2 regions of the Bradyrhizobium sp. 192 genome follow, and region 2 is predicted to be linked to the other one. Evidence: riboswitches for the same ligand, from Rfam matches in the RefSeq annotation. Region 2 holds a riboswitch; the other holds the start of a gene.
The links. A riboswitch is a leader RNA that binds a small molecule or an ion and turns the genes downstream of it on or off. The one in region 2 is predicted to bind glycine.
Positions count from the first base shown of each region.

Region 1: it holds a riboswitch for glycine, as region 2 does, so the genes downstream of both, gcvT (glycine cleavage system aminomethyltransferase GcvT) here and IVB24_RS27310 (D-amino acid dehydrogenase) in region 2, are expected to answer to the same signal.

Region 1 is NZ_CP064690.1:5,976,407-5,988,306, forward strand. Features, by position in the region: gene IVB24_RS28015 (cyclic nucleotide-gated ion channel) at 1-297, opposite strand, end outside; gene alaS (alanine--tRNA ligase) at 304-2,985, opposite strand; glycine riboswitch at 3,209-3,299, shown strand; gene gcvT (glycine cleavage system aminomethyltransferase GcvT) at 3,462-4,610, shown strand; gene gcvH (glycine cleavage system protein GcvH) at 4,620-4,988, shown strand; gene gcvP (aminomethyl-transferring glycine dehydrogenase) at 5,006-7,873, shown strand; gene IVB24_RS28040 (IS110 family transposase) at 8,076-9,047, opposite strand; gene recA (recombinase RecA) at 9,837-10,925, opposite strand.
Region 2 is NZ_CP064690.1:5,833,702-5,845,601, reverse strand. Features, by position in the region: gene IVB24_RS27345 (crotonase/enoyl-CoA hydratase family protein) at 1-117, opposite strand, end outside; gene IVB24_RS27340 (amidase) at 259-1,680, opposite strand; gene IVB24_RS27335 (M20 aminoacylase family protein) at 1,673-2,845, opposite strand; gene IVB24_RS27330 (M81 family metallopeptidase) at 2,860-4,365, opposite strand; gene IVB24_RS27325 (ABC transporter ATP-binding protein) at 4,602-6,251, opposite strand; gene IVB24_RS27320 (ABC transporter permease) at 6,266-7,153, opposite strand; gene IVB24_RS27315 (ABC transporter permease) at 7,175-8,116, opposite strand; gene IVB24_RS27310 (D-amino acid dehydrogenase) at 8,282-9,583, opposite strand; glycine riboswitch at 9,652-9,765, opposite strand; glycine riboswitch at 9,769-9,872, opposite strand; gene IVB24_RS27305 (M20/M25/M40 family metallo-hydrolase) at 9,967-11,097, opposite strand; gene IVB24_RS27300 (ABC transporter substrate-binding protein) at 11,366-11,900, shown strand, end outside.

The DNA of each region.
Region 1 (11,900 bases), 140 kb from region 2:
CGCGGAGCCTTTGCGCTGGGTGTGACCCGCCACGGTCCACAGCCGCGCCAGATATTCCAGCGCGAACACGATCACGGACAGGGTGGTGATGGCTGCGAACACCGTGCCGAATTGCGCGTCCAGCTCCGGCACCGAGGCGAGGACCATCGCGGCCACATTGAGCACGATGACGCCGATGATGATCTGGATGAAGCGCGACCCGGCCGAATAGGCCAGCGGATCGTGCTCCAGCAATTCATAGAGGCGATCCCTCACATTGGGATCGCGCAAGCCACGTCCTCGCGGAACGGGGCTCATGGCGATTTACGCGCCTGCCATTGCTTTTTCGATCGCCGCCAGCGCCTCGGTTGCCTTGGCTCCATCGGGGCCGCCGGCCTGCGCCATGTCGGGCCGGCCGCCGCCGCCCTTGCCGCCGAGCGCTTCGGAAGCAATCTTGACCAGGTTCACGGCGTTGAAGCGCGCGGTGAGGTCGGCGGTGACGCCGACCACCACGCCGGCCTTGCCGTCCTCGGTGACGCCGACGATGGCGACCACGCCCGAGCCGATCTGCTTCTTGCCGTCGTCGGCGAGGCTCTTGAGATCCTTCATCTCGATACCCTCGACCGCGCGCGCCATCAGCTTGACGTCGCCGACCTCACGCACGCCCGTGGCTGCACCATTGCTGCCGGCGGACGCACCGCCGCCCATCGCCAGCTTCTTGCGGGCGTCGGAGAGCTCGCGTTCGAGCTTCTTGCGCTCGTCCATCAGCGCGGTGATGCGCGCGGGGACGTCGTCGATCGAGGTGCGCAGCTCGTTCGCCGCGGTCTTGGCCAGCGCCATGGTCTCGTTGGCGTGCCTGCGCGCGTAATTGCCGGTCAGCGCCTCGATGCGGCGCACGCCCGAAGCAACCGCGCTCTCGCCGGTGAGCGTGATCAGGCCGATATCTCCGGTGCGCTTGACATGCGTGCCGCCGCAGAGCTCGACCGACCAGCCGAGCGCGTTGGTGCCGCGCTCGCGCGCGGTCCTGCCCATCGAGACGACGCGAACCTCGTCGCCATATTTCTCGCCGAACAGCGCGCGCGCCCCGGCTTCGCGGGCCTCGTCAACGCCCATCACGCGCGTCGTGACCTCGTCATTCTCAAGCACCACGTCGTTGGCGATGTCCTCGACGCGGGCCAGCTCCTCCGCCGTGATCGGCTTCGGATGCACGAAGTCGAAGCGCAGGCGGTCCGGCGCGACCATCGAGCCGCGCTGGGCGATGTGGTCGCCGAGCACCTGGCGTAGCGCCTCGTGGATGAGATGCGTTGCCGAGTGATGCGCGCGGATCGAGAAGCGCCTGGAATGATCGACCTCGAGCTGGAGCGCTGTGCCGAGCTTCAGCTCGCCGCTCTCGACCTTGCCAACGTGAACGAAGAAATCGCCGAGCTTCTTCTGCGTGTCGGTGACGCGGAACTTGATGCCGCCCTCGCCCGTGAGCACGCCTGTGTCTCCGACCTGGCCGCCCGATTCCGCGTAGAACGGCGTCTGGTTCAGCACGATCGCACCGGTCTCGCCGGCCTTGAGGCTCGTGGCTTCCTTGCCGTCCTTCACCAGCGCGGTCACCACGCCTTCGGCGCTCTCGGTCTCGTAGCCCAGGAATTCGGTCGCGCCCAACTTTTCGCGCAGCGGAAACCAGATCGCTTCAGAGGCGGCTTCGCCCGAGCCCTTCCAGGACTCGCGCGCCTTGGCCTTCTGGCGCTCCATCGCGTCGGTGAACGAGGCCTGGTCGACGCTGATGCCGCGCGACTTCAGCGCGTCCTGCGTCAGGTCCAACGGAAAACCATAGGTGTCGTACAGCGTGAAGGCGACGTCGCCGTCGAACATGTCGCCCTTCTTCAAGGACGCGCTCTTCTCGTCGAGGATGGCAAGGCCGCGGGTCAGCGTCTTGCGGAAGCGGGTCTCTTCCAGCCGCAGCGTTTCCTCGATCAGGTTTTCCGCGCGCATCAAATCGGGATAGGCCTGGCCCATCTCGCGCACCAGCGCCCAGACCAGGCGATGCATCAGCGGCTCCTTCGCACCCAGCAGCTGCGCATGGCGCATCGCTCGGCGCATGATCCGGCGCAGCACGTAACCGCGGCCCTCGTTCGAGGGCAGCACGCCGTCCGCGACCAGGAAGGCCGAGGAACGCAGATGGTCGGCGATGACGCGGAACGAGGCGACGGTCTGCTCGTTCGGCCCGTGGCCCAGCGCCGACGAGGTCGCGTCGATCAGATGACGGAACAGATCGGTCTCGAACACGCTGTCGACGCCCTGCATGATGCTGGCCATGCGCTCCAGCCCCATGCCGGTGTCGATCGAGGGACGCGGCAGATCCACGCGCTCCTCCTTCGTCACCTGCTCGTATTGCATGAACACGAGATTCCAGAATTCGAGAAAGCGGTCGCCGTCCTCTTCCGGCGAGCCTGGCGGGCCGCCCCAGATGTGATCGCCGCGGTCGATGAAGATCTCCGAGCACGGGCCGCACGGACCGGTGTCGCCCATCGCCCAGAAATTGTCCGAGGTCGGGATGCGGATGATGCGATCCTCGGAGAAGCCGGCGATCTTCTTCCAGAGGCCGGCCGCCTCGTCGTCGGTGTGATAGACGGTGACGAGCAGCTTGTCCTTCTTTAGCCCGTATTCCTTGGTGATCAGCTTCCAGGCCAGCTCGATCGCGCGCTCCTTGAAATAGTCGCCGAACGAGAAGTTGCCGAGCATCTCGAAGAAGGTGAGATGGCGCGCGGTGTAGCCGACATTGTCGAGGTCGTTGTGCTTGCCGCCGGCGCGAACGCATTTCTGCGACGTGGTGGCGCGCTGATAGGGCCGCTTCTCGACGCCGGTGAAGACGTTCTTGAACTGCACCATGCCGGCATTGGTGAACATCAATGTCGGGTCGTTGCGCGGCACCAATGGCGAGGACGACACGATCTCGTGGCCGTTCTCGGCAAAGAAGTTCAGAAAGGTCGACCTGATCTCGTTGACGCCGCTCATGTTCATCCAATCGGGTGTGCCTGGACCCGCTTCTCGCCATCCAAACCGTAACGTTGAGGCTGATATCTGCGGGCCAAAGCGCTTTTAGACAAGGCCAGCTGCGCTGTCCAGAAACTGTGCAGAGAGATCAGAGGGTTGCCGCAGGCGCTCAATCCCGTTGGATAGGACGCGCGGACGCGTTGACAGGCTTGGCCCCGCTGTGGTCTTTACCCATCTGTATCGTACGGCCACGTCGGGAGAGACCGGCTTTAGGCAGCCGGCGCCGAAGGAGCAACCGCCCCGGAAACTCTCAGGCAAAAGGACCGCGTGGCTTTGACAGCATCTGGAAAGAGGCGCCGACGGGCAAATACCTTTTAAGGAAGGTTTGCCCGGATGGCTCCCGCCGACGGGATAATACTCTCAGGCACAGCGACAGATGGGGCTTCGACTGGTGTCCTCAGGGAATCCTCCCGGGGGAACCACCGAGGGCCCCTGTGATGCTAGCGCGCGACGACCAAGATTCCCTGAAACGTACGCCCCTTCATGGGCTTCATGTCTCCCTGGGCGGCAAGATGGTGCCATTCGCGGGCTATGACATGCCCGTGCAATACCCCGCGGGCGTGCTGAAGGAGCACCTCCATACCCGGGTCTCCGCCGGCCTGTTCGACGTCTCCCATATGGGCCAGATCGCGCTCCGGCCGAAATCCGGCAGGGTCGAGGACGCCGCCCGCGCGCTGGAACGGCTGGTGCCGCAGGATATCGTCGCGATCGCGCCGGGGCGGCAGCGCTACGCCCAGTTCACCAATGAAGACGGCGGAATTCTCGACGATCTCATGGTCGCCAATTTCGGCGATCACCTCTTTCTGGTCGTCAACGCCGCTTGCAAGGAAGCGGACGAGGCCCATCTGCGCGCGAATCTCTCCAGCGACTGCGTCATCGAGCCGCTCGCAGATCGCGCGCTGATCGCGCTGCAGGGGCCGAAGGCCGAGGCCGCGCTGGCGAAATTGTGTGCAGAGGCGCCCGCCATGAAGTTCATGGATTCCGGCCCGCGCAAGGTTGCCGGCATCGACTGCTTCGTCTCGCGCTCCGGCTATACCGGCGAGGACGGTTTTGAAATCTCGGTTCCGGCGGCCGATGCCGAGCGTCTCGCCAAAACGCTGCTGGACAATCCGGACGTGCTGCCGATCGGCCTGGGCGCCCGTGACAGCCTGCGGCTGGAGGCCGGGCTCTGCCTCTACGGCCACGACATCGACACCGCGACCACGCCGGTCGAGGCCGCGCTGGAATGGTCGGTGCAGAAGTCCCGCCGCAGCGGCGGCGCGCGCGCCGGCGGCTTTCCCGGTGCCGAAAAAATCCTCGCTCATTTCGATCACGGCGCGGCCCGCCGCCGTGTCGGCCTGCTCGCCCAGGGACGCGCGCCGGTCCGCGAGGGCGCGCTGCTGTTCGCCGACGGCGCGGGCGGCGAGCCGATCGGACAAGTCACCTCGGGCGGTTTCGGCCCGAGCCTGAATGCGCCGGTCGCGATGGGTTATGTGCCCACGAGCCAAAGCGCGCTCGGCACCAACCTGTTCGCCGAAGTGCGCGGCCAGCGCTTGGCCGTGCAGGTCGCGGCCATGCCTTTCGTCAAGAACACCTACAAACGCTGAGGATCGACAATGACCACCACGCTGTACACCTCCGACCATGAATGGCTCGCTATCGACGGTGACGTCGCCACCGTCGGGATCACCGACTACGCGCAGTCGCAGCTCGGCGACGTCGTGTTCGTCGAATTGCCCAAGGTCGGCCGCGCGCTGAAGAAGGCGGAAGCCGCCGCCGTCGTCGAATCGGTCAAGGCCGCCTCCGACGTCTACGCGCCTGTGACCGGCGAAGTGCTCGAAACCAATGCCGAGCTCGTGGCCGAGCCGGCGCTGGTGAACTCGGACGCGCAAGGCAAGGCCTGGTTCTTCAAGATCAAGATGGCCGACAGGAGCGAGCTCGGCGGCCTCATGGATGAAGCCGCCTACAAGACGCATACGGCTTAAGGACGATGGAGCAAGCGATGACCGCGCACCGCAAGACCAACGGCGACACCGCCGCCAGTTTCGTTCGCCGCCATATCGGCCCGTCGGCGCGCGACGTCACCGCCATGCTCGAAACCGTCGGCGCGAAAAGCGTCGACGCGCTGATGGCGGAGACGCTGCCGGCCTCGATCCGGCAGGCCACCCCGCTCGATCTCGGCAAGCCCTTGAGCGAGACCGAGGCGATCGCGCATATGGCCGAGCTCGCTGCCCAAAATCAGGTCTTCACCTCGCTGATCGGCCAAGGCTATTCCGGCACGATCCTGCCCGCGGTGATCCAGCGCAACATCCTGGAGAACCCGGCCTGGTACACGGCCTACACGCCCTATCAGCCCGAGATCAGCCAGGGCCGGCTGGAGGCACTGCTCAACTTCCAGACCATGATCTGCGACCTCACCGGGCTCGACGTCGCCAACGCCTCGCTGCTCGACGAGGCCACCGCCGCAGCGGAAGCGATGGCGCTCGCCGAGCGGCACTCGCAGGTCAAGGCGCAAGCCTTCTTCGTCGACAAGGACGTGCATCCGCAGACGCTGGCCGTGATGCGCACCCGCGCCGAGCCGCTCGGTTGGACGCTGATCGTCGGCGATCCCCTCACCGATCTCGACAAGAGCGACGTGCTCGGCGCGCTGCTGCAATATCCGGGCTCTTCCGGCGCAGTGCGCGACCTCCGGCCCGCGATCGCGACACTGAAGGCCAAGGGCGCGCTCGCGATCGTTGCGGCCGACCTGCTGGCCCTGACGCTGCTCGCCTCGCCCGGCGAGCTCGGCGCCGACATCGCGATCGGCTCGGCGCAGCGTTTTGGCGTGCCGATGGGTTATGGCGGACCGCACGCGGCCTATATGGCGGTGCGCGATGCGCTGAAGCGCTCGCTGCCCGGCCGCATCGTCGGCCTCTCCGTCGATTCGCGCGGGATGCCCGCCTACCGGCTCGCGCTGCAGACCCGCGAGCAGCACATCCGCCGCGAGAAGGCGACGTCGAACATCTGCACCGCGCAGGTTCTGCTCGCCGTGATCGCCTCGATGTACGCGGTCTATCACGGCCCGGAAGGCCTGACGCAGATCGCGCGCAATGTGCATCGCCGCGCCGCCGTGCTGGCCGCCGGCCTGCGCAAGCTCGGCTTCGCGCCTGATAGCGAGAACTTCTTCGACACAATCAGCGTCGATGCAGGCGCCAAGCGCGCCGAGATCGTCGCCCGCGCAGCAGCTGAGAAGATCAATCTCGGTGTGGGCGAGACGAATCTGCGCATCGCGCTCGACGAGACCACGACATCAGCGACGGTCGAAGCAGTCTGGCGTGCCTTCGGCGGCACGCTTGCTTACGCCGAGGTCGACGCGGAGACGCGCGAGGCGCTGCCGGACGATTTGAAGCGCACCACCGCGTTCCTGAGCCATCCCGTGTTCCACGCGCATCGCTCGGAGACCGAGATGCTGCGCTACATGCGCAAGCTCAGCGACCGCGACCTCGCGCTCGACCGCGCGATGATTCCGCTCGGCTCGTGCACCATGAAGCTGAACGCGACCACCGAGATGATGCCGCTGACCTGGCCGGAGTTTGCGACGCTGCATCCGTTCGTCCCGCGCGAGCAGGCGGCCGGCTATCACGCGCTGTTCGCGCGGCTGGAAAAATGGCTGTGCGACATCACCGGTTATGACGCGATCTCGCTGCAGCCGAATTCGGGCGCGCAGGGCGAATATGCCGGGCTTTTGGCCATCCGCGGCTATCATGCCGCGCGCGGCGAGGCGCACCGCAAGATCTGCCTGATCCCCTCCTCCGCCCACGGCACCAACCCGGCCTCGGCCGCGATGGTCGGCATGGACGTCGTGGTCGTCGCCTGCGAGAAGAACGGCGACGTCGACGTCAATGATCTCCGCGCCAAGGCCGAAAAGCATTCGGCCAATCTCGCCGCGGTCATGATCACCTATCCCTCGACCCACGGCGTGTTCGAGGAGCACATCCGCGAGATCTGCGACATCGTGCACGGCCATGGCGGCCAGGTGTATCTGGACGGCGCCAACCTCAATGCGCAAGTCGGCCTGAGCAGGCCCGGCGATTACGGCGCCGATGTCAGCCATCTCAATCTGCACAAGACCTTCTGCATCCCGCATGGCGGCGGCGGCCCCGGCATGGGCCCGATCGGCGTCAAGGCACATCTGGCGCCGTTCCTGCCTGGTCATCCCGCGACAAAGGCTGACGCACCGGTCGGCCCGGTCTCGGCCGCCCCGTTCGGCTCGGCATCGATCCTGACCATCTCCTACATCTATATCCTGATGATGGGCGGCGAAGGCCTGAAGCGCGCCACGGAGATCGCGATCCTCAACGCCAACTACATCGCAGCACGCCTCGATCCGCACTTCCCGGTGCTCTACAAGAACGAGAAAGGCCGCGTCGCGCATGAGTGCATCGTCGATCCCCGTCCGCTCAAGCCCACGTCCGGCGTCACCGTCGACGACATCGCCAAGCGCCTGATCGACTACGGCTTCCACGCGCCGACCATGAGCTTCCCGGTGCCGGGCACGCTGATGATCGAACCGACCGAATCGGAATCGAAGGCCGAACTGGATCGTTTTTGTGATGCCATGATCGCGATCCGCAAGGAGATCGCCGAGGTCGAGGCCGGCCGCTTCAAGATCGAAGCGTCACCGCTGCGCCATGCCCCGCACACGGTGCACGACATCGCGGACGATGATTGGAAGCGGGCCTACACCCGCGCCGAAGGCTGCTTCCCCGCCGGCAGCTCGCGCACCGACAAATACTGGAGCCCGGTCGGCCGCGTCGACAACGTCTACGGCGACCGCAATCTGGTGTGCTCCTGCCCGCCGGTGAGCGATTACGCGGAAGCGGCGGAGTAACGGATTCGTAGCAACCATTAAGGTTCTCCCGATTTTCCGCAAGCATGACGCCGGGCTTGCAGCCGTCAAGGTGTGGCCTGGCGGCAGCGAGTTTGACGCGGGGCGTTCGCGACGGCCAACCTTGACGGCCGCGGCGCACGGCGTCGTCCAGGCGGAAGGTCGGGACGAAGAAACGGCCGCCTGATCGAACAAAGAAACGCGATCAGGTGGCGGGCAGCTTGGCAGTTTGAGGCGCTTCGGCGATCCACGGAGTTCCGCGGGCGACCACGGCGTTGATCGTGACGAGCAACTTTTTGGCGCAAGCGACCAGCGCGCATTTATGAGATTTTCCGGCGGCGATCAGCCTTGTATAGAGAGCCTTCATCTGCGGGTTCCATCGGGAGGATGCCGGAAGAGCCGCGTTGTAGAGCGCCCAACGCAGCCGCTCACGGCCACCTTTGATGTGACGGGCACCGGATCGTTCGCCGCTATCGTCGTCGTAAGGCGCCAGTCCACTGAGAGCTGAGGCCCGTTCGCGTGTGATGTTGCCGATCTCGGGCATCCTGATCAGGACGGCAGCCGCGGTCGGCAGACCGCAGCCGGCGACGCTGTAGATCAGATCGAGCCGTGCGGCGAGATCAGGATGCTTGCGGATCGCCGCCAGCAGCGCCTTGAACTCGGCTCGTTTGGACTTTGCCAACAGCGCGATCTGCGCCTTCCAAACCCCTTGAATCCGCTTGTCGCGGCAACTCTCGAGCCGGTTCTTCAGCCTTGCGATGTCTTCCGTGATCTGATCGATCATGGTCAGATGCTCGGCAAAGGGCTGCAACCGCGGATCCGGTGCAGGATGGATCGTCTTGACCGCGGCAGTGCACGTCGCGATCAGCGCCGCGTCGATCCTGTCGTTCTTAGCCAGCAGCAGACGGAACGTGGCATAGGCGCGGACCTGCTTCGGCTGAAACAGCACGACGACGAAACGCTTGCGCCGCAGCTCCGCAACGACCGCCTGCTCGTAGCCTCCACTTGCCTCGATCCCGACCCTCTTTACCTTGCGGCACTTCAACCACTCCACCAGCGCCTGGTGACCTCTTGCCGTGTTGTCGACCCGCAACTGCTCAGAGTTGCCATCGATCGCCACGTCGAGCTTGCGTTTGCCGGTATCGATCCCGGCACAGATCGTGTTACGCTTGGCCATCTTCCTCGACCCTCCCTTGTTATGCGAACCTGAAGTTCGTTCAACCATGCGGGTCCCGATGAAGTGCCGACCGCGATCTTGCTACGAAACGCAGCCCTCAAGGCTTCGGTGGGCATCGATCCGATCGATCGGCGGCCCAGCCAGGGTGGCCACCCGGGCTGGGCCATTCCTCACGGAACGGGGCCAATCCTATACCGATGCGCTAATACAAGGGTGGGCAAAGCGGAGCGTGCCCACCTTCTTTGTGCGCGTTGAAATATGGTGGGCACGGTGCTTGCGCGCCTTTGCCAAGCCTAACGGCACTACCGATCCTGGCCGTCGGGCCAACGCATCAGGCTTCCCGACCGGGCCACAAGGCTCTGACAATGGGGGCTCGCAACCGTAAGCGCCCAGGCTTGTGATTCATCGATCTTGCCTTGGAGTTCAGCGAGCGCGCGCGCCTGCCAGTGGGCTCTTTCGGGTCCGAACGGCAAGGATTCGGTTTCAGAAGCGATTCCCACGAAAGGCAAGATATCGGGATCGTTTTCGAGGCGAGCCTTGACGCTGTGCCTTGCTATTGTCCTCGCACCTTCTACCGGGGACGAGCGTCCGGAAAGTATGCATCTTGCCGTCTCAATGATCATCCGGCGAGCAGCGACGACCTCGGATTGATTCCAACTCACGGCGATCCCAGTCTCACCAACTGATCCGGATATATCTTGTATCACAAAAACGAAACGGGCGCCGACGACGTCGGCAACTCAACGTCCTCAGCGCCCGCTCCTCGCGAAAAACTCTACGATTTAGAACTTACTCCTCCGCCGGCTCCTCGCCGTCGGCGTCGCGCTCCGGCGTGCCGGCGAGAATCTGCTCGGCGATCAGGCCGGAGTTCTGGCGGATCGAGGTCTCGATCTTGGCGGTGATGTCGGGATTGGCCTTCAGGAACGCTTTCGAGTTCTCGCGGCCCTGGCCGAGGCGCTGGCTGTCATAGGAGAACCATGCGCCTGATTTCTCGACGATGCCGGCCTTGACGCCGAGGTCGAGGATCTCGCCCATCTTGGAGACGCCCTCGCCGTACATGATGTCGAACTCGACCTGCTTGAAGGGCGGCGCCAGCTTGTTCTTCACCACCTTGACGCGGGTGGTGTTGCCGACCACTTCGTCGCGCTCCTTGATCGCGCCGATGCGGCGGATGTCGAGGCGAACGGAAGCGTAGAACTTCAGCGCATTGCCGCCGGTGGTGGTTTCCGGCGAGCCGTACATCACACCGATCTTCATGCGGATCTGGTTGATGAAGATCACCATAGTGTTGGACTTGTTGATCGAGGCCGTCAGCTTGCGCAGCGCCTGGCTCATCAACCGCGCTTGAAGCCCCGGCAGCGCATCGCCCATCTCGCCCTCGAGTTCGGCCTTCGGCACCAGCGCCGCGACCGAATCGACCACCAGCACGTCTACCGCCCCCGACCGCACCAACGTGTCGCAAATCTCCAGCGCCTGCTCGCCGGTATCGGGCTGCGAGATCAGGAGCTCGTCGATGTTGACGCCCAGCTTGCGTGCATAGACCGGGTCGAGCGCATGCTCGGCGTCGATGAAGGCGCAGATGCCGCCCTTCTTTTGCGCTTCCGCCACCGTATGCAGCGCCAGCGTGGTCTTGCCCGAGGATTCCGGCCCGTAGATTTCCACGACGCGCCCCTTCGGCAGGCCGCCGATGCCGAGCGCGATGTCGAGCCCGAGGGACCCGGAAGAGACCGCCTCGACGTCCATCGAGCGGTCGTTCTTGCCGAGCCTCATCACCGAGCCCTTGCCGAACTGACGCTCGATCTGGGAGAGCGCGGCGGCCAGAGCTTTACTCTTGTCCATGGAAGATCCTTCGACGATACGCAGGGCAGTGGTGGACATTGGGTCGTGCTCCTTATGGCGAGGATTCGCTAGAGGGACAAACGATTGGCGAGGCGGCTCGTCGATAGAGGCAATGTACCCTATCTGTTCTATGTTCGCAATATGTTCTTTTGCGGATTCAGGCGCTGGCCTGCGGCCAGTACCCGGATTCAGCGCTGGCCTGTTTGCGGCCTCAGAGTGGCCCGGTTTGATTTGTGAGTGGCCTGTTTTGCATAGCGGAATTCCTCGCTTGCTGCAGGCATAGCGCGTACTGTGGTTCCATCACCGCCCCACCATCGGCATCTATCGGTGACTGAGAGTATCGCGCTCCCGCCTCCTACACGGAGAGCATCATGACGCGCACCAAATCCCACCGGCCTGAGCTTTCGCTAGTTGATCGGCTTGTACTTGAGGCCAACCGCCTGAAAGACGAGGCGCACAAGCTTCCCCACGGCCCCCTACGGGATGCCATGATCCGGAAAGCGCGCCAGACTGAAACAGCCATACAGGTCGACCAGTGGCTTTCATCACCGGGTCTGCGAGCTCCGAGGTGAGCAAACAGTAAAGGCTATTTCGGGAGTGGCCAAATTTGAGGTGGCGCCTGCGCAAGAAGCCGACGACTTGCGTTGATATGCTCCCGCGTCTGATCGACAACGGACCTAAGTAGCTCCGTTTCCCGCCTAATGTGGGCGGCCTGTTGCAGATCTGCCTCTCACGGGCTCTTCGCTGCCAAGCTCCGGGGGCGTTAGCAATCAATAGGCCGATCCGGCACCAGTCACCCGGCAAGTCGATCGCGGAGTGACTGGCCTGCCTTGAAATCCCGTGTGGCCCCTGAACCTAATCCAGCCTCGCCCTGACCAATCTCTACTGGAGGATTGCAATTTCCAGTTCCAGCGTAGCGCCACTGAGCATTATTAGCTTGGTGGCGTCCTCGTTTGGTGGCTCAGTTTGGAAATCAGAGTGGCCTATTTCGGCCAGTCCCCGGAATTCAGGTGC
Region 2 (11,900 bases):
CGCGTCGATCAGCTCTGCCTGCATCTGCGCGTTGAAGGCGTTGAGCTTGTCGGGCCGGTTGAGGGTGATGGTGAGGATCTGCTCCGCGACCTCGTATTTGATCGTCTCATACGCCATGGTGGTTTCCTTCCTTGCCTTGAATTCTGTCTCGAAGTGACGTCATGCATGGTCGTCACCGTCCGTCTTGCGCGGACTGGGCATGTGGCGGCCGGTACGAGACCGTGGGTGGCCGGGACAAGCCCGGCCATGACAGAATGCCTACTTCGCCGGCGGCTTGGGCCAGGGCTTCTGCGCTCCGCGCAGGCCCTCAAACGCCTTGGCCATGCCGAGCACGCCGATATCGTCGAAGCGGCGACCGACGATCTGCACGCCGATGGGGAAACCCTTGGCGTCGAAGCCGCCGTTGACGGAGACGGCGGGGTTCTCCGACATATTCCACGGCACGGTATAGCAGATGTGTTCGAACGGCCTCATCGGATCGTTGGTGGGCGAGGCCCATTCCGCCGAATAGTTCACGTTCGGCGCGGTCGGCGAGATCAAATAATCGAGTTCGCAGAACAGCTTTGACGCCGCCGCGCGGATCGCCATGGTCTGGTTGAAGCCGCGGATGACATCGACGCCCGACAGCTTCGCGCCGGATGCGCCCCACTCGAAGATATAGGGCAGCACCTTGGCCTGTTCGGCCGGCGTCAGCTTCGACAGATCGTCCCACATGCGGGCCCGCCAAAAATTGTCGAGGCCGTCGAGCATCTCGCGCGTCAGGATGCCGTCGATCTCGGTGAGGACGGCGCCAGCAGATTCGAATGCCTTTGCAGCTTTCACCGCAACCTCACGAACGGACCTTTCCGCGGGCAGGCCGACGCCGGCATCGAGCATCAATCCGATGCGTAGCTTGCGCGGTGATTTCTCCAGGCCCTTCCAGTTCAGCGGCTCGGCCGGCAGGCTCATGCCGTCGCGCCGGTCGGGCTTTGCGATCACGCTCATCATTAGTGCGCAATCGTCGACCGTGCGGGTCATGGGGCCGGCGACGCGGCCGACATAGGTCGGATCGATCGGCACGCGGCCGAAGCTCGGCTTCAATCCGACGAGGCCGCACCAGCCCGCGGGCAGGCGGACCGAGCCGCCGATGTCGGTGCCGAGATGCAGCGGTCCATAGCCGGCCGCGGCCGCAGCGCCAGCGCCTGCGCTGGAGCCGCCGGGATTCTTGGAGAGGTCCCAGGGGTTGCGCGCGAGTGCGTGGAAGGAGGAGAGCCCGGAGGACAGCATGCCGTAGTCCGGCATGGTGGTTTTGGCGAAGATGATGCTGCCCGCCTCGCGCAGGCGCGCGGCGGGCGGGGCGTCCTTCTCGGCCGGGACGAGCTTGACGCTGGCGGCGCCCAGCGGCACCGGCACGCCCTTGGTCGCGATGTTGTCCTTCACCGTCACGGGTACGCCGTCGAGCGCACCGGACGGCTCGCCGCCGGTCCAGCGCGCAGTCGAGGCCTTGGCGGCCTCGCGCGCGCCGTCCGGATCGAACGCATAGAGCGCCTTCAGATGCGGTTCCCACGCAGCGACGTGCGCGAGCAAATCCTCCAGCACCTCGCTGGGCGAGAATTGCTTGGCGCGATAGCCCGCGATCAGATCGACCGCGGACAGATCGTGCAGCGAGGTGACCGCCTCTTCAACGCTCTTCTTAGGCATGAGCACCAACCGGCATGCGGGTCTCGATGATGCGGGCGAACATGCTGGCGCCGATCGGCAGGATCTTGTCGTCGAGCACGAAGCCGGGATTGTGCACCGGCACCGAGCCGTCATGGCCGACCCAGAAATAGGCGCCGGGAATGGTCTGCAGCATGTCGGCGAAATCCTCGCTGCCCATCTTGGGCTGGGCGCGGGTGATGACGTTGGCGGGGTCGACGATAGTGCGCGCGACTTCCTCGACCACCTTGGACTGCTCGACCTGGTTGATCAGCACGTCGAAGGTGTCGCGGATGTCGACGTCGATCACGCATTCATAGGCACTCGCGATGCCGGCGCAGATCGTGCGGATGCGTTCCGCTATCAGAGTGCGGACTTCTTTCGAGAAGGTGCGGATGGTGCCGCAAAGATGCGCGTCGCCGGGGATGACGTTGTAGGCCGAGCCGGCATGGATCTGCGTGATCGAGATGACGGCGGCCTGGAGCGGCTCGACGTTGCGGCTGACGATGGTCTGGATCGCCTGCGCCAGCGTGGTCGCGATGATCACCGCGTCCTTGGAGCGCTCCGGCATCGCGCCATGCGCGCCGTAGCCGGTGATGCGCAGGTCGAAGAAGTCGGCGCTGGCCATCGCCGGGCCGGGCAGGATCGCGATCTCGCCGTGGTTGAGGTCGGGCGCGTTGTGCAGGCCGTACAGCTCGTCGCAGGGGAACTTCTCGAACAGGCCGTCCTTGATCATCGCGCGGGCGCCGCCGAGACCTTCCTCGGCCGGCTGGAAAATCAAATGTACGGTGCCGTCGAAGTTTTTGGTCTCGGCGAGGTAGCGCGCGGTGCCGAGCAGCATGGTGGTGTGGCCGTCATGGCCGCAGCCGTGGAAGCGGCCGGGGATTTTCGAGCTCCACTTCAGATTGGTGTTCTCTTCCATCGGCAGCGCGTCCATGTCGGCGCGCAGCCCGATGCGCTTGCTGCCCGAACCCTTGCCCTTGATGACGCCGATCACGCCGGTGCCGCCGAGGCCGCGATGCACCTCGATGCCCCAGCTCTTCAGCTTGTCGGCGACGATGCCGGAGGTGCGCACTTCCTCGAAGCCGATCTCGGGATGGGCGTGCAGGTCGCGGCGGATGGCGGTGAGCTCGTCGGCGTAACCGTCGATGCGGTCGATCGTGGGCATGTCTCTCTGTCCGGTTAGCGTGAGGGAGGCGTGAAAACGGAGCCGTTCGGCTTGATGCGGATGCCTGGCCGCAGGCGCGTCCAGGGCAGGGCGGCGGTGTCGGCCGGCATCGCGCCGGGGGCGGCGCAGATCATCAGCTTCTCCGCGATCGGCTCGAAATCGGCGCGGAAATGCACCGAGCTCTTGTTGACCAGAATCTTCTGCTCGGTCGGCTCGATGCCGACATAGCGGTACATCGCCTGGTCGGCGAGTTGCGCCTTGTGCGAGGAGACGACGATTCGGACGTCGCCGATGCGCAAGCAAGCTGAGGGGCCCATCTCCATCTCGCGGCCGCCATAGTACGGGCCGGGCGCGATGAAGCGGCCGTCGGAGAGGTTTTCGACCACGAAGGTCTCGGTATAGGGTTCGTCGCCGGGAATGCCGGACTTGCCGCCGAGCGACAGCGTCACGGTGGCACCGACGCCGGCGTCATGCGCGGCCTTGGCCGAGACCGGATCGTAGATCGCGCCGGTCGCCGCACTCGCTCTGTTGCGGACCAGTGCGCGCAGCATGCCTGTGGTGTCGGAATCGCCGCCGGCGCCGGGATTGTCCTGGGTGTCGGCGATGATGATCGGCTTGCTCGCGCCCTTCGCAAGTTCCATGGCGTGCCGCACGCCGTCGTCGGGCGACCAGATCTTGCCGTCGAAATCGTCCTCGTGGCTTTCGATCAGCTTGACGATCGCATCCGCCGCGCGATCGGCGTCCTCTTGCGTCTTGCCGTAGGCGAACACGCTCGGGCCGCAGTCGCGGAAATCGGCGGCGGGAAAGCCCGGTGCGAAAGACAGCGTCGGAACCGCGTCGGTCTCCAAGGCGGCGAGCTTTTCGTAGATGCCTTTGGTCGGCTGGTCGTTGGTGCATTGCCAGCTGATCGGGATCAGGAACGGCAATTGCCGGAACGCCTTTGCGAAGCGCTGCTTCGTGTTCAGCAGAAGAGCGAGATGCCTTGCAGAGGCACGGCCGGTCTCGGCCATGTCGACATGGGGATAGGTGCGGTAGGCGATCAGCGCGTCGGCGTGTTCCATCATCTCGGGCGTGACGTTGGCGTGCAGGTCGAGGCTGGTGACCAGCGGAACGTCCTTGCCGATGACGCGGCGCACGCGCGCCAGGATCTCGCCTTCGCCGTCGTCGAGATGCTCGGTCACCATGGCGCCGTGCAGATCGAGATAGACCGCATCGAGCGGGCCGGCGGCCGCGATGCCATCGACCATCACCTTGACGATGCGCTCGAAGGCATCCCGGGTGACGTGCGCCGACGGGCTTGCACCGCAGGCGATCGTCGGAACGAGTTCCCAGCCATTGGCCTCTGCGCCGTCGACGAAACCGGCAAGGCCGACATTGATGCGGCGCATCACCTTCAGGACGTCGGCGCCTTCAGTCATCCCCGGCCAGCCGCCTCCATGCTGGAAGTCGGCGAAGGTCGCTTTGGTGGGAGCGAAGGTGTTGGTCTCGTGCAGGAAGCCGCCGACGGCGATGCGTGTCATTCAGTTCAGTCCAATCAATCAAGAGTGCGCGACGTTAGCCCCGGCGTCGCGGCGAGGGCAAGGCGGGAAGCAATCGCACCGCGCATAGGGTCAAGCTGTTTTGGGAATGCTGCTCCACAGTCATTCCGGGGCGCGCCACTTGGCGCGAGCCCGGAATCCCTCGTGCGACACAGATCGCGGCGCGATGGATTCCGGGCTCATCGCTTCGCGATGCCCCGGAATGACGGCCGAGAAAGTTACGCCGTCGCTCCCACGCCTTCCGCCACAGGCCGGAAGTTCGCAAAATCCCAGTCCCGCCCCGGCGCAGCTTCCAGCAGCGCTTTGGTGTAGGCCTCTTTCGGATGCGTCAGCACCTCGGCGGCTGGGCCTTGCTCGACGACGCGGCCGTGCTGCATCACCACGACCTCGTCGCAGATCTGGGCGGCGACGCGCAAATCGTGGGTGATGAACAGGATCGCGATGCCGAGCCGATTCTGGATCTCGTCCAAGAGGTCCAGCACCTGTGCCTGCACCGAGACGTCGAGCGCCGAGACGGCTTCGTCCGCGACCAGCACGTCGGGATCGAGCGCGAGCGCACGGGCAATGGCGATGCGCTGGCGCTGGCCGCCGGAGAACTGGTGCGGATAGCGCGACACGGCGTCGGCCGGCAGGCCGACCAGCTCGAGCAGCTCGCGAGCGCGTTTCATCGCGTCGGCATGCGCGACGCCGTAATTGATCGGGCCTTCGGCGATGCTCTCGCCGACGGTGACGCGCGGGTTAAGCGAGCGGTAGGGATCCTGGAACACGATCTGGATCTTCTGCCGGTGCGGTTGCAGCAGGCGACGTGAGATGTCGGCGATCTCGCGGCCGGCGAGGCGCACGCCGCCGGAGGTCGGATCGATCAGGCGGACGATGCAGCGCGCCACCGTCGACTTGCCGGAGCCGCTTTCGCCGACGATGCCGAGCGTGCGGCCCTTGCGCAGCGTCAGCGTCACCTTGTCGGCGGCGACGACCTCGCGGCCTTTGCCGAAGAACGCGCGCTCCTTGTAGACCTTGCTGAGCTCGTTGGCTTCCAGCACCACGGGCTCGCGGCTGTCCTCGCGCGGCGCCCGCGGCACCAGGCTCGGCACCGCCGCGAGCAGATTGCGGGTGTATTCCATGGTCGGATTGCGCAGCACGGTCTCGAGCGGGCCGGTCTCGACCAGCCGGCCCTGACGCATCACGGCGACGCGGTCGGCGATCTCGGCCACCACGCCCATGTCGTGGGTGATGAACAGCACGGCGGTGCCGTGATCGCGCTGGAGGTCGCGGATCAGGGTCAGGATCTGCTTCTGCGTGGTGACGTCGAGCGCGGTGGTCGGCTCGTCGGCAATGAGCAGCTTCGGCTCGAGCACCAGCGCCATCGCGATCATGATGCGCTGGCGCTGGCCGCCGGAGAGGCGGTGCGGATAGGAGGCGAAGATGCGCTCGACCTGGGGCAGGCGCACCTGCTCCATCATCTCGAGGATGCGCTTCTTGCGCGCCCTGGCGTCGAGACTGGTGTGCGCGCGCAGCACCTCGTCGATCTGGCGGCCGACCGGCACCACCGGATTGAGCGCGGTCATCGGCTCCTGGAAGATCATCGCCATCTGCGTGGCGCGAAGCTGGCGCAGGCGGCGGTCGGTCGCGGTGAGGATCTCCTCGCCGACCAGCTTGACGCTGCCGGCGGTGGGCACCAGCGTTCCCTTCGGCAACAGGCCCATAGTGGTGAGCGAGGTCACCGACTTGCCCGAGCCGCTTTCGCCGACGAGGCACAGCGTTTCGCGCTCGCGGACCTGGATCGAGATGCCGTCGATGATCTTTGGCCCGCCCGGCTTCCTGCCGACGGAGACCACGAGGTTGTTGATGTCGAGGATGGTGTTGGTCATCACTTTATCGGTCATCACTTGCCTTCCCGCTGCTTCATGCGCGGATCGAGGGCGTCGCGGGCGGCATCGCCGATCAGGTTGATACTGAGGATGGCGATCGAGAGCAGAAGGCCCGGCCAGAAGATCAGCGACGGCTTGATCTGGAAGTACTGGCGGCCCTCGGCCATGATGTTGCCCCAGGTCGGCGTTTCCGGCGAGATGCCGGCGCCGAGGAAGGAGAGGATCGCCTCGGTGAGGATGGCGCTCGCGCAGACGTAGGTGCCCTGGACGATCAGCGGCGCGATGGTGTTCGGCATCAGGTGCCGCCACATGATCTTCGGCAAGGACGAGCCGACCGAGATCGCCGCTTCCACATAAGGCTCCTCGCGCGCCGACAGCACCACCGAGCGCACCAGGCGCGCCACGCGTGGAATCTCCGGGATGGTGATCGCGATCAGCACCGTCCAGATGCTGGCGCCTGACAGTGAGACCACGGCGATCGCGAGCAGGATGCTCGGCATCGCCATCAAGCCGTCCATGACCCGCATCAGCACCGCGTCGACCAGCTTGAAGAAGCCGGAGACGAGGCCGATCGCGAGTCCGATGACGATCGAGAGGACCGCCGAGCCGATTCCGATCAGAAGCGAGATGCGGCCGCCATAGAGGACGCGCGAAGCCAGATCACGGCCATAGGCATCGGTGCCGAGCAGGAACTGCGCGGACGCCGGCTTCAATCGCTGCGACGGCGCGAGCTGGATCGGATCATGCGGCGCGATCAGCGGCGCGAGGATCGAGATCAGCACGATCAGCGTGAGCAGGATCGTCGCCATGGCGATGATCGGCGTCGAGGTCAGGAATCCGAAGCGCGGCCGCAGCGGCGACGTGATCGGAATGGACGACTGGGGAAGGGTATCGACCGACATGTTTGTCCTTAAATCCTTGCCTCAGTACCGGATCCGGGGATCAAGCAGGGTGTAGGCGACGTCGATGAGAAGATTGACGACGACATAGATCAGCGACGTCAGCAGGATCATCGCCTGGATCACCGGATAGTCGCGCGCCAGCACCGCATCCACGGTGAGACGCCCGATGCCGGGAATGTTGAACACGCTCTCCGTGACGACGACGCCCGAGATCAGGAGCGCAAAACCGGTGCCGATCACGGTAATGACAGGCACGGCCGCGTTGCGCAGCGCATGCCGCATCATCACGGCGACCTCGTTGATGCCTTTGGCGCGTGCGGTACGGACGTAATCCTCGCCGAGCACGTCGAGCATTGCCGCGCGCGTCATGCGCGCGATCAGCGCGACGTAGATGAAGGAGAGCGCGCAGGTCGGCAGGATGATGCGCTCGAAGAACGGCCCGAAGCCGGCGCTGATGCTCTTGAAGCCCTGCACCGGAACCCAGCGCAGATCGATCGCGAACACCTGGATCAGGATGTAGCCGACCACGAACACGGGCACCGAGAAGCCGAGCACCGACAGCCCCATCACGAAACGGTCGATCCAGGTGCCGTGCTTCCACGCCGCGATCACGCCTAAGGGAACGGCGACGATGACGGCGAGGATGATGGTCGACAGCGCGATCGAGATCGAGGGCTCGACGCGCTGGCCGATCATCTTCATGACGGGCAGGTTGGAGATCAGCGAGGTCCCGAGATCGCCGTGCAGCAGCTTGTTCACCCAGGTGATGAACTGCACGATCAGGGGCTCGTTGAGGCCGAGCGACGTGCGGATGCGCTCCAGCCGCTCCGGGGTGGCGTTGTCGCCGGCGAGGATCGCGGCGGGATCACCCGGCGTCAGCCGCAGCAGCAGAAACACGAACAGCGCGACGACGCCCATCACGGGCACCGCGGCCAGAACGCGACGAATGAGATAACCTAGCATACACCTATCTCCGGCTTCGGAACTTGGGTGGCCGCGAGGCCACCGTCGGATCTGTCGTATCTATCATGCGCGCCTGTCATCCGGAAAAGCCGTCCCTTGCGGGGCAAATAGTGTGCCAAGGGCAGGGCGGTAGCAAGGGGCCGCCCTGCGTGCGATCGGGACCACTCAGGATGCACGGCGTAGCTCGTGCTCGCCCCTGAGCGCGGGCACGGTCGACGGTGCGTTGAGCCCGCGCCAGCCGTCGATGGTGGCGGCAATCATCTGCGCGGTTGCGGCCGACAGCGTCCAGCCGAGATGGCCATGGCCGGTGTTGAAGAACACGCCCGGCAGCCGGCCCGCGCGCACCACCGGCATCATGTCCGGCATCATCGGCCGCAATCCGGCCCATGGCACGACGCGCGACGTTTCGACGTCGGGGAAGTTGCTGCGCACCCAGTCGACCAGTGGTTGCACGCGGTCGGCGCGGATGTCGCGGTTGAAGTCGTTGAATTCGGCCGTGCCGGCCACGCGGAAGCGGTCGGCGCCGAGCCGGCTGGTGACGATCTTGGCGGCCTCGTCGAGCAGGCTGACGGTCGGGGTCGCGTTGCGGCTTGCAGCCGTATCGAGCTGCACGGTGATCGAGTAGCCCTTCACCGGATAGACGTTGACGCGCTCGTTGAGCAGAGTGGCGAAGTGGCGGCTCGCCACGCCGGCGCAGACCACGACGCCGTCCACCTTCAGCATGCCACGCGCGGATACGGCTGCATCGCTTGCCGCAAGATCAGCCCAGCCGATGACGTAGCCGGCGCCGGCTGGGGCGATCGAATCGATGTTGGCTTCGTGGACGAAGGTCGCGCCACGACGCTTGCAGGCCTCGGCAAGTCCGCGCGTGAATTTGTGGATGTCTCCGGTCGCATCCGAGGGCGTGAAGAAGCCGCCGTAATACTCTTTGCGCAGCGTCGGTTCGATGTTGCGGATCTCCTCCGCCGTCACCGGGCGGCGATCGAGGCCTCCCTCCTGCAACAGCGCGTTGACGCGCAGGCCGGATTCGAAACCCTTCTTGTCGTGGTAGATGTGGAGAATGCCGCGGCGTTCGAGATCGAACTCGATGCCTTCGCGTGCCGCGATCTCGAACAGATGCTTGCGGGCTTCGATCGCGAGGCGCGTCGTCTGGATGGTGTTGGCGCGATAGTTGCCGATGTTGGCGACGAACTCGCTCATCCACGAATATTTGTGCCAGTTCGGCCGCGGGTTCATCAGCAATGGCGCATCGCGCCGGAACATCCAGCGCAGGCCTTTCAGGATCGTCGCGGCGCTGTTCCACACTTCGGCATTGCTGGCGGAGAGCTGTCCGCCATTGGCGAACGAGGTCTCCATCGCGGCGTAACGGTGCTTGTCGAGCACCGTCACCTTGTAGCCGCGTTCGAGCAGGGCATAGGCAGTCGTTACGCCGGTGATGCCGGCGCCGATGATCGCGATATGGGTCATGATAGGTTCGGGGCTCCCGTGAGTTAAAGACGGCTAACCGCTGGCCGAAAGGCCGTTGGCGGCGCCCCATCTGTCACGGTTACCTGAGAGCTTGATCCGGCACCGACCCCAAGAAGTCAGCTCCGGACTATCCCCTTCGGTGGACGTCACGACCAGATCCGTCATGCCGTCTCTCTCCAGATCGTCCTGACGATACGGTCCTTTTGCCTGAGAGTTTCCGGGGCGGTTGCTCCGTCGGCGCCGCAAAGAAGGCCAAAACCCGCTTTGCGATCTCTCCCGCGTCGTCGCGTGGACCATCGAGCAGTACGATGCGCCTCATTTTTAGACAAGGCTAAATTTCGCCCTCGGCTGCCACGGTATTGTGCAGTGCACAGGCGCTTCGATCACGCGAGAGTCGCCAGTAGTCCCGCCATCAGGCGGCCGCGCTCGACCAGGCTCTCGACCTCGATATACTCCTCCAGCGTGTGGCCATTGGCTCCACGCACGCCCAGGCCGTCGAGCGTAGGGATCCCCATTGCGCCGGTGAAGTTGCCGTCGGAGCCGCCAGGGGAGCTCGCATGCGGCAGCTCGGCGCCGAGCGACTTGGCGATAGCGCACGCCTTTTCGTAGAGCGCCATCGTGCTCGCGTCCGGCTCCCACACCGGCCGCGTCACGCCGCGTGTCACCTTGAAGGTGACGTCATTGTTGGTGCCCGACAGCGCCAGCATCCGCTCCACGCCGCGGTCGAGATCGGCCTGCCGCTTGGCCATGGAGAGCGCTTCGCCGGTGGCGGTCGTGGCAACGCAATTGACCCATTGCCCGCCATGCACGACGCCGACCGAGAAGGTGCAGTCCTCCGTCGTCATGGCGTCGATGGCGAGAATCTGCCGCGCCATCTCGCGGATCGCCGAGCGTCCCGCCGACAGTGTCGCGCCGGCGTGGCTCGGCCGGCCCGTCGCCTCGAGATTGAAACGTGCGATGGCGTAACGTCCGGTGGTGACGCCGTTGTCGGCGCGGCCGGGCTCCGGCACCAGCACGTATTTGTTGCGCGCGGCCTCGGCTTCGATGATGTCGCGTGTCGAGGGCGTGCCGACTTCCTCGTCCGGCGTGAACAGCACCGTGATCGGCAGCGGCGTGGTGAAGGATGCGCGCGCCAGTTGCCGGATCGCTTCCAGCGAGAGGTAGTTGCCGCCCTTCATGTCGTAAATGCCGGGGCCATAGCACTTGTTGCCCTCGCGCCGCCATTTCAGCTTCTCGATGGTGCCGACCGGATGGACGGTATCCATGTGTCCGGCGATCAGGATGCCGGGCTCGCCTTGCTTCGGATGGGGAAAGCGCGCGCGGACCACGCCGCCGAAGCCCTGCCGGCCCGCGATGCGCTCGATCGTCGCACCCATGATCGCCATATCCCGCGCTGCGATATCGAGCATGCGATTCACGGCCCCGGCGTCCCAGGTCGGGCTTTCGCATTCGACCCAGGTGCGCAGGCCTTCGAGCATGGTCTCGGAATCGAAAGGAAGATTGGCTGGATTCATCTCAATGTCTCTCAAGCTTCGGAAGATGGAACGCGTATTGCATTGCCGCGGTCGGGACGAGTGGAGAGTGTTGTAGAGCCAAACCGATCTTTGTGGAGCCTGTGCGCTTGCCGCCTGGGCCTGCAGCGAAACCGGATTGACGCGCTCGGCACGGTCTGCAAGTCTCGAAAGATAAAGGCGCTGCATGAGGTTAGTTCGCCCAAAGAACGAACCAAATGCTCAATCAATAGCCCGCCTTTGAACAGTTTCACGTCAGGAGAAACTTTTTATGTTGCACTTCATGCGCCGGGGGTCTCGCGCGTTCGCCTCCAAACTCGCGCTGTCTGTCGTCGCGCTTTCAACGGCGTTCGCCTCGCCGGTGCTTGCGGCCGGCAAGACCATCACCGCGGTGATGCATTCGGATCTGCGCATCATCGATCCGATCTTCACCACCGCCTACATCACGCGTGACCATGGCTACATGGTCTACGACACGCTGATTACGACGGATTCGAATTTCAAGATTCAGCCGCAGATGGCGGACTGGAAGATCTCCGACGACAAGCTCACCTACACCTTCACGCTGCGCGATGGCCTGAAGTGGCATGATGGCGCGCCGGTGACGGCGGAAGACTGCGTCGCCTCGCTCAAGCGCTGGGCCGCGGTCGACGGCATGGGCCAGCAGATGATGCAGTTCACCGCCAGCATCGAGGCAACCGATCCCAAGACCATTACGCTGAAGCTGAAGGAGCCTTACGGCCTGGTGCTCGACTCGATCGGCAAGCCGTCGTCGCGCGTCGCCTTCATGATGCCGAAGCGCCTCG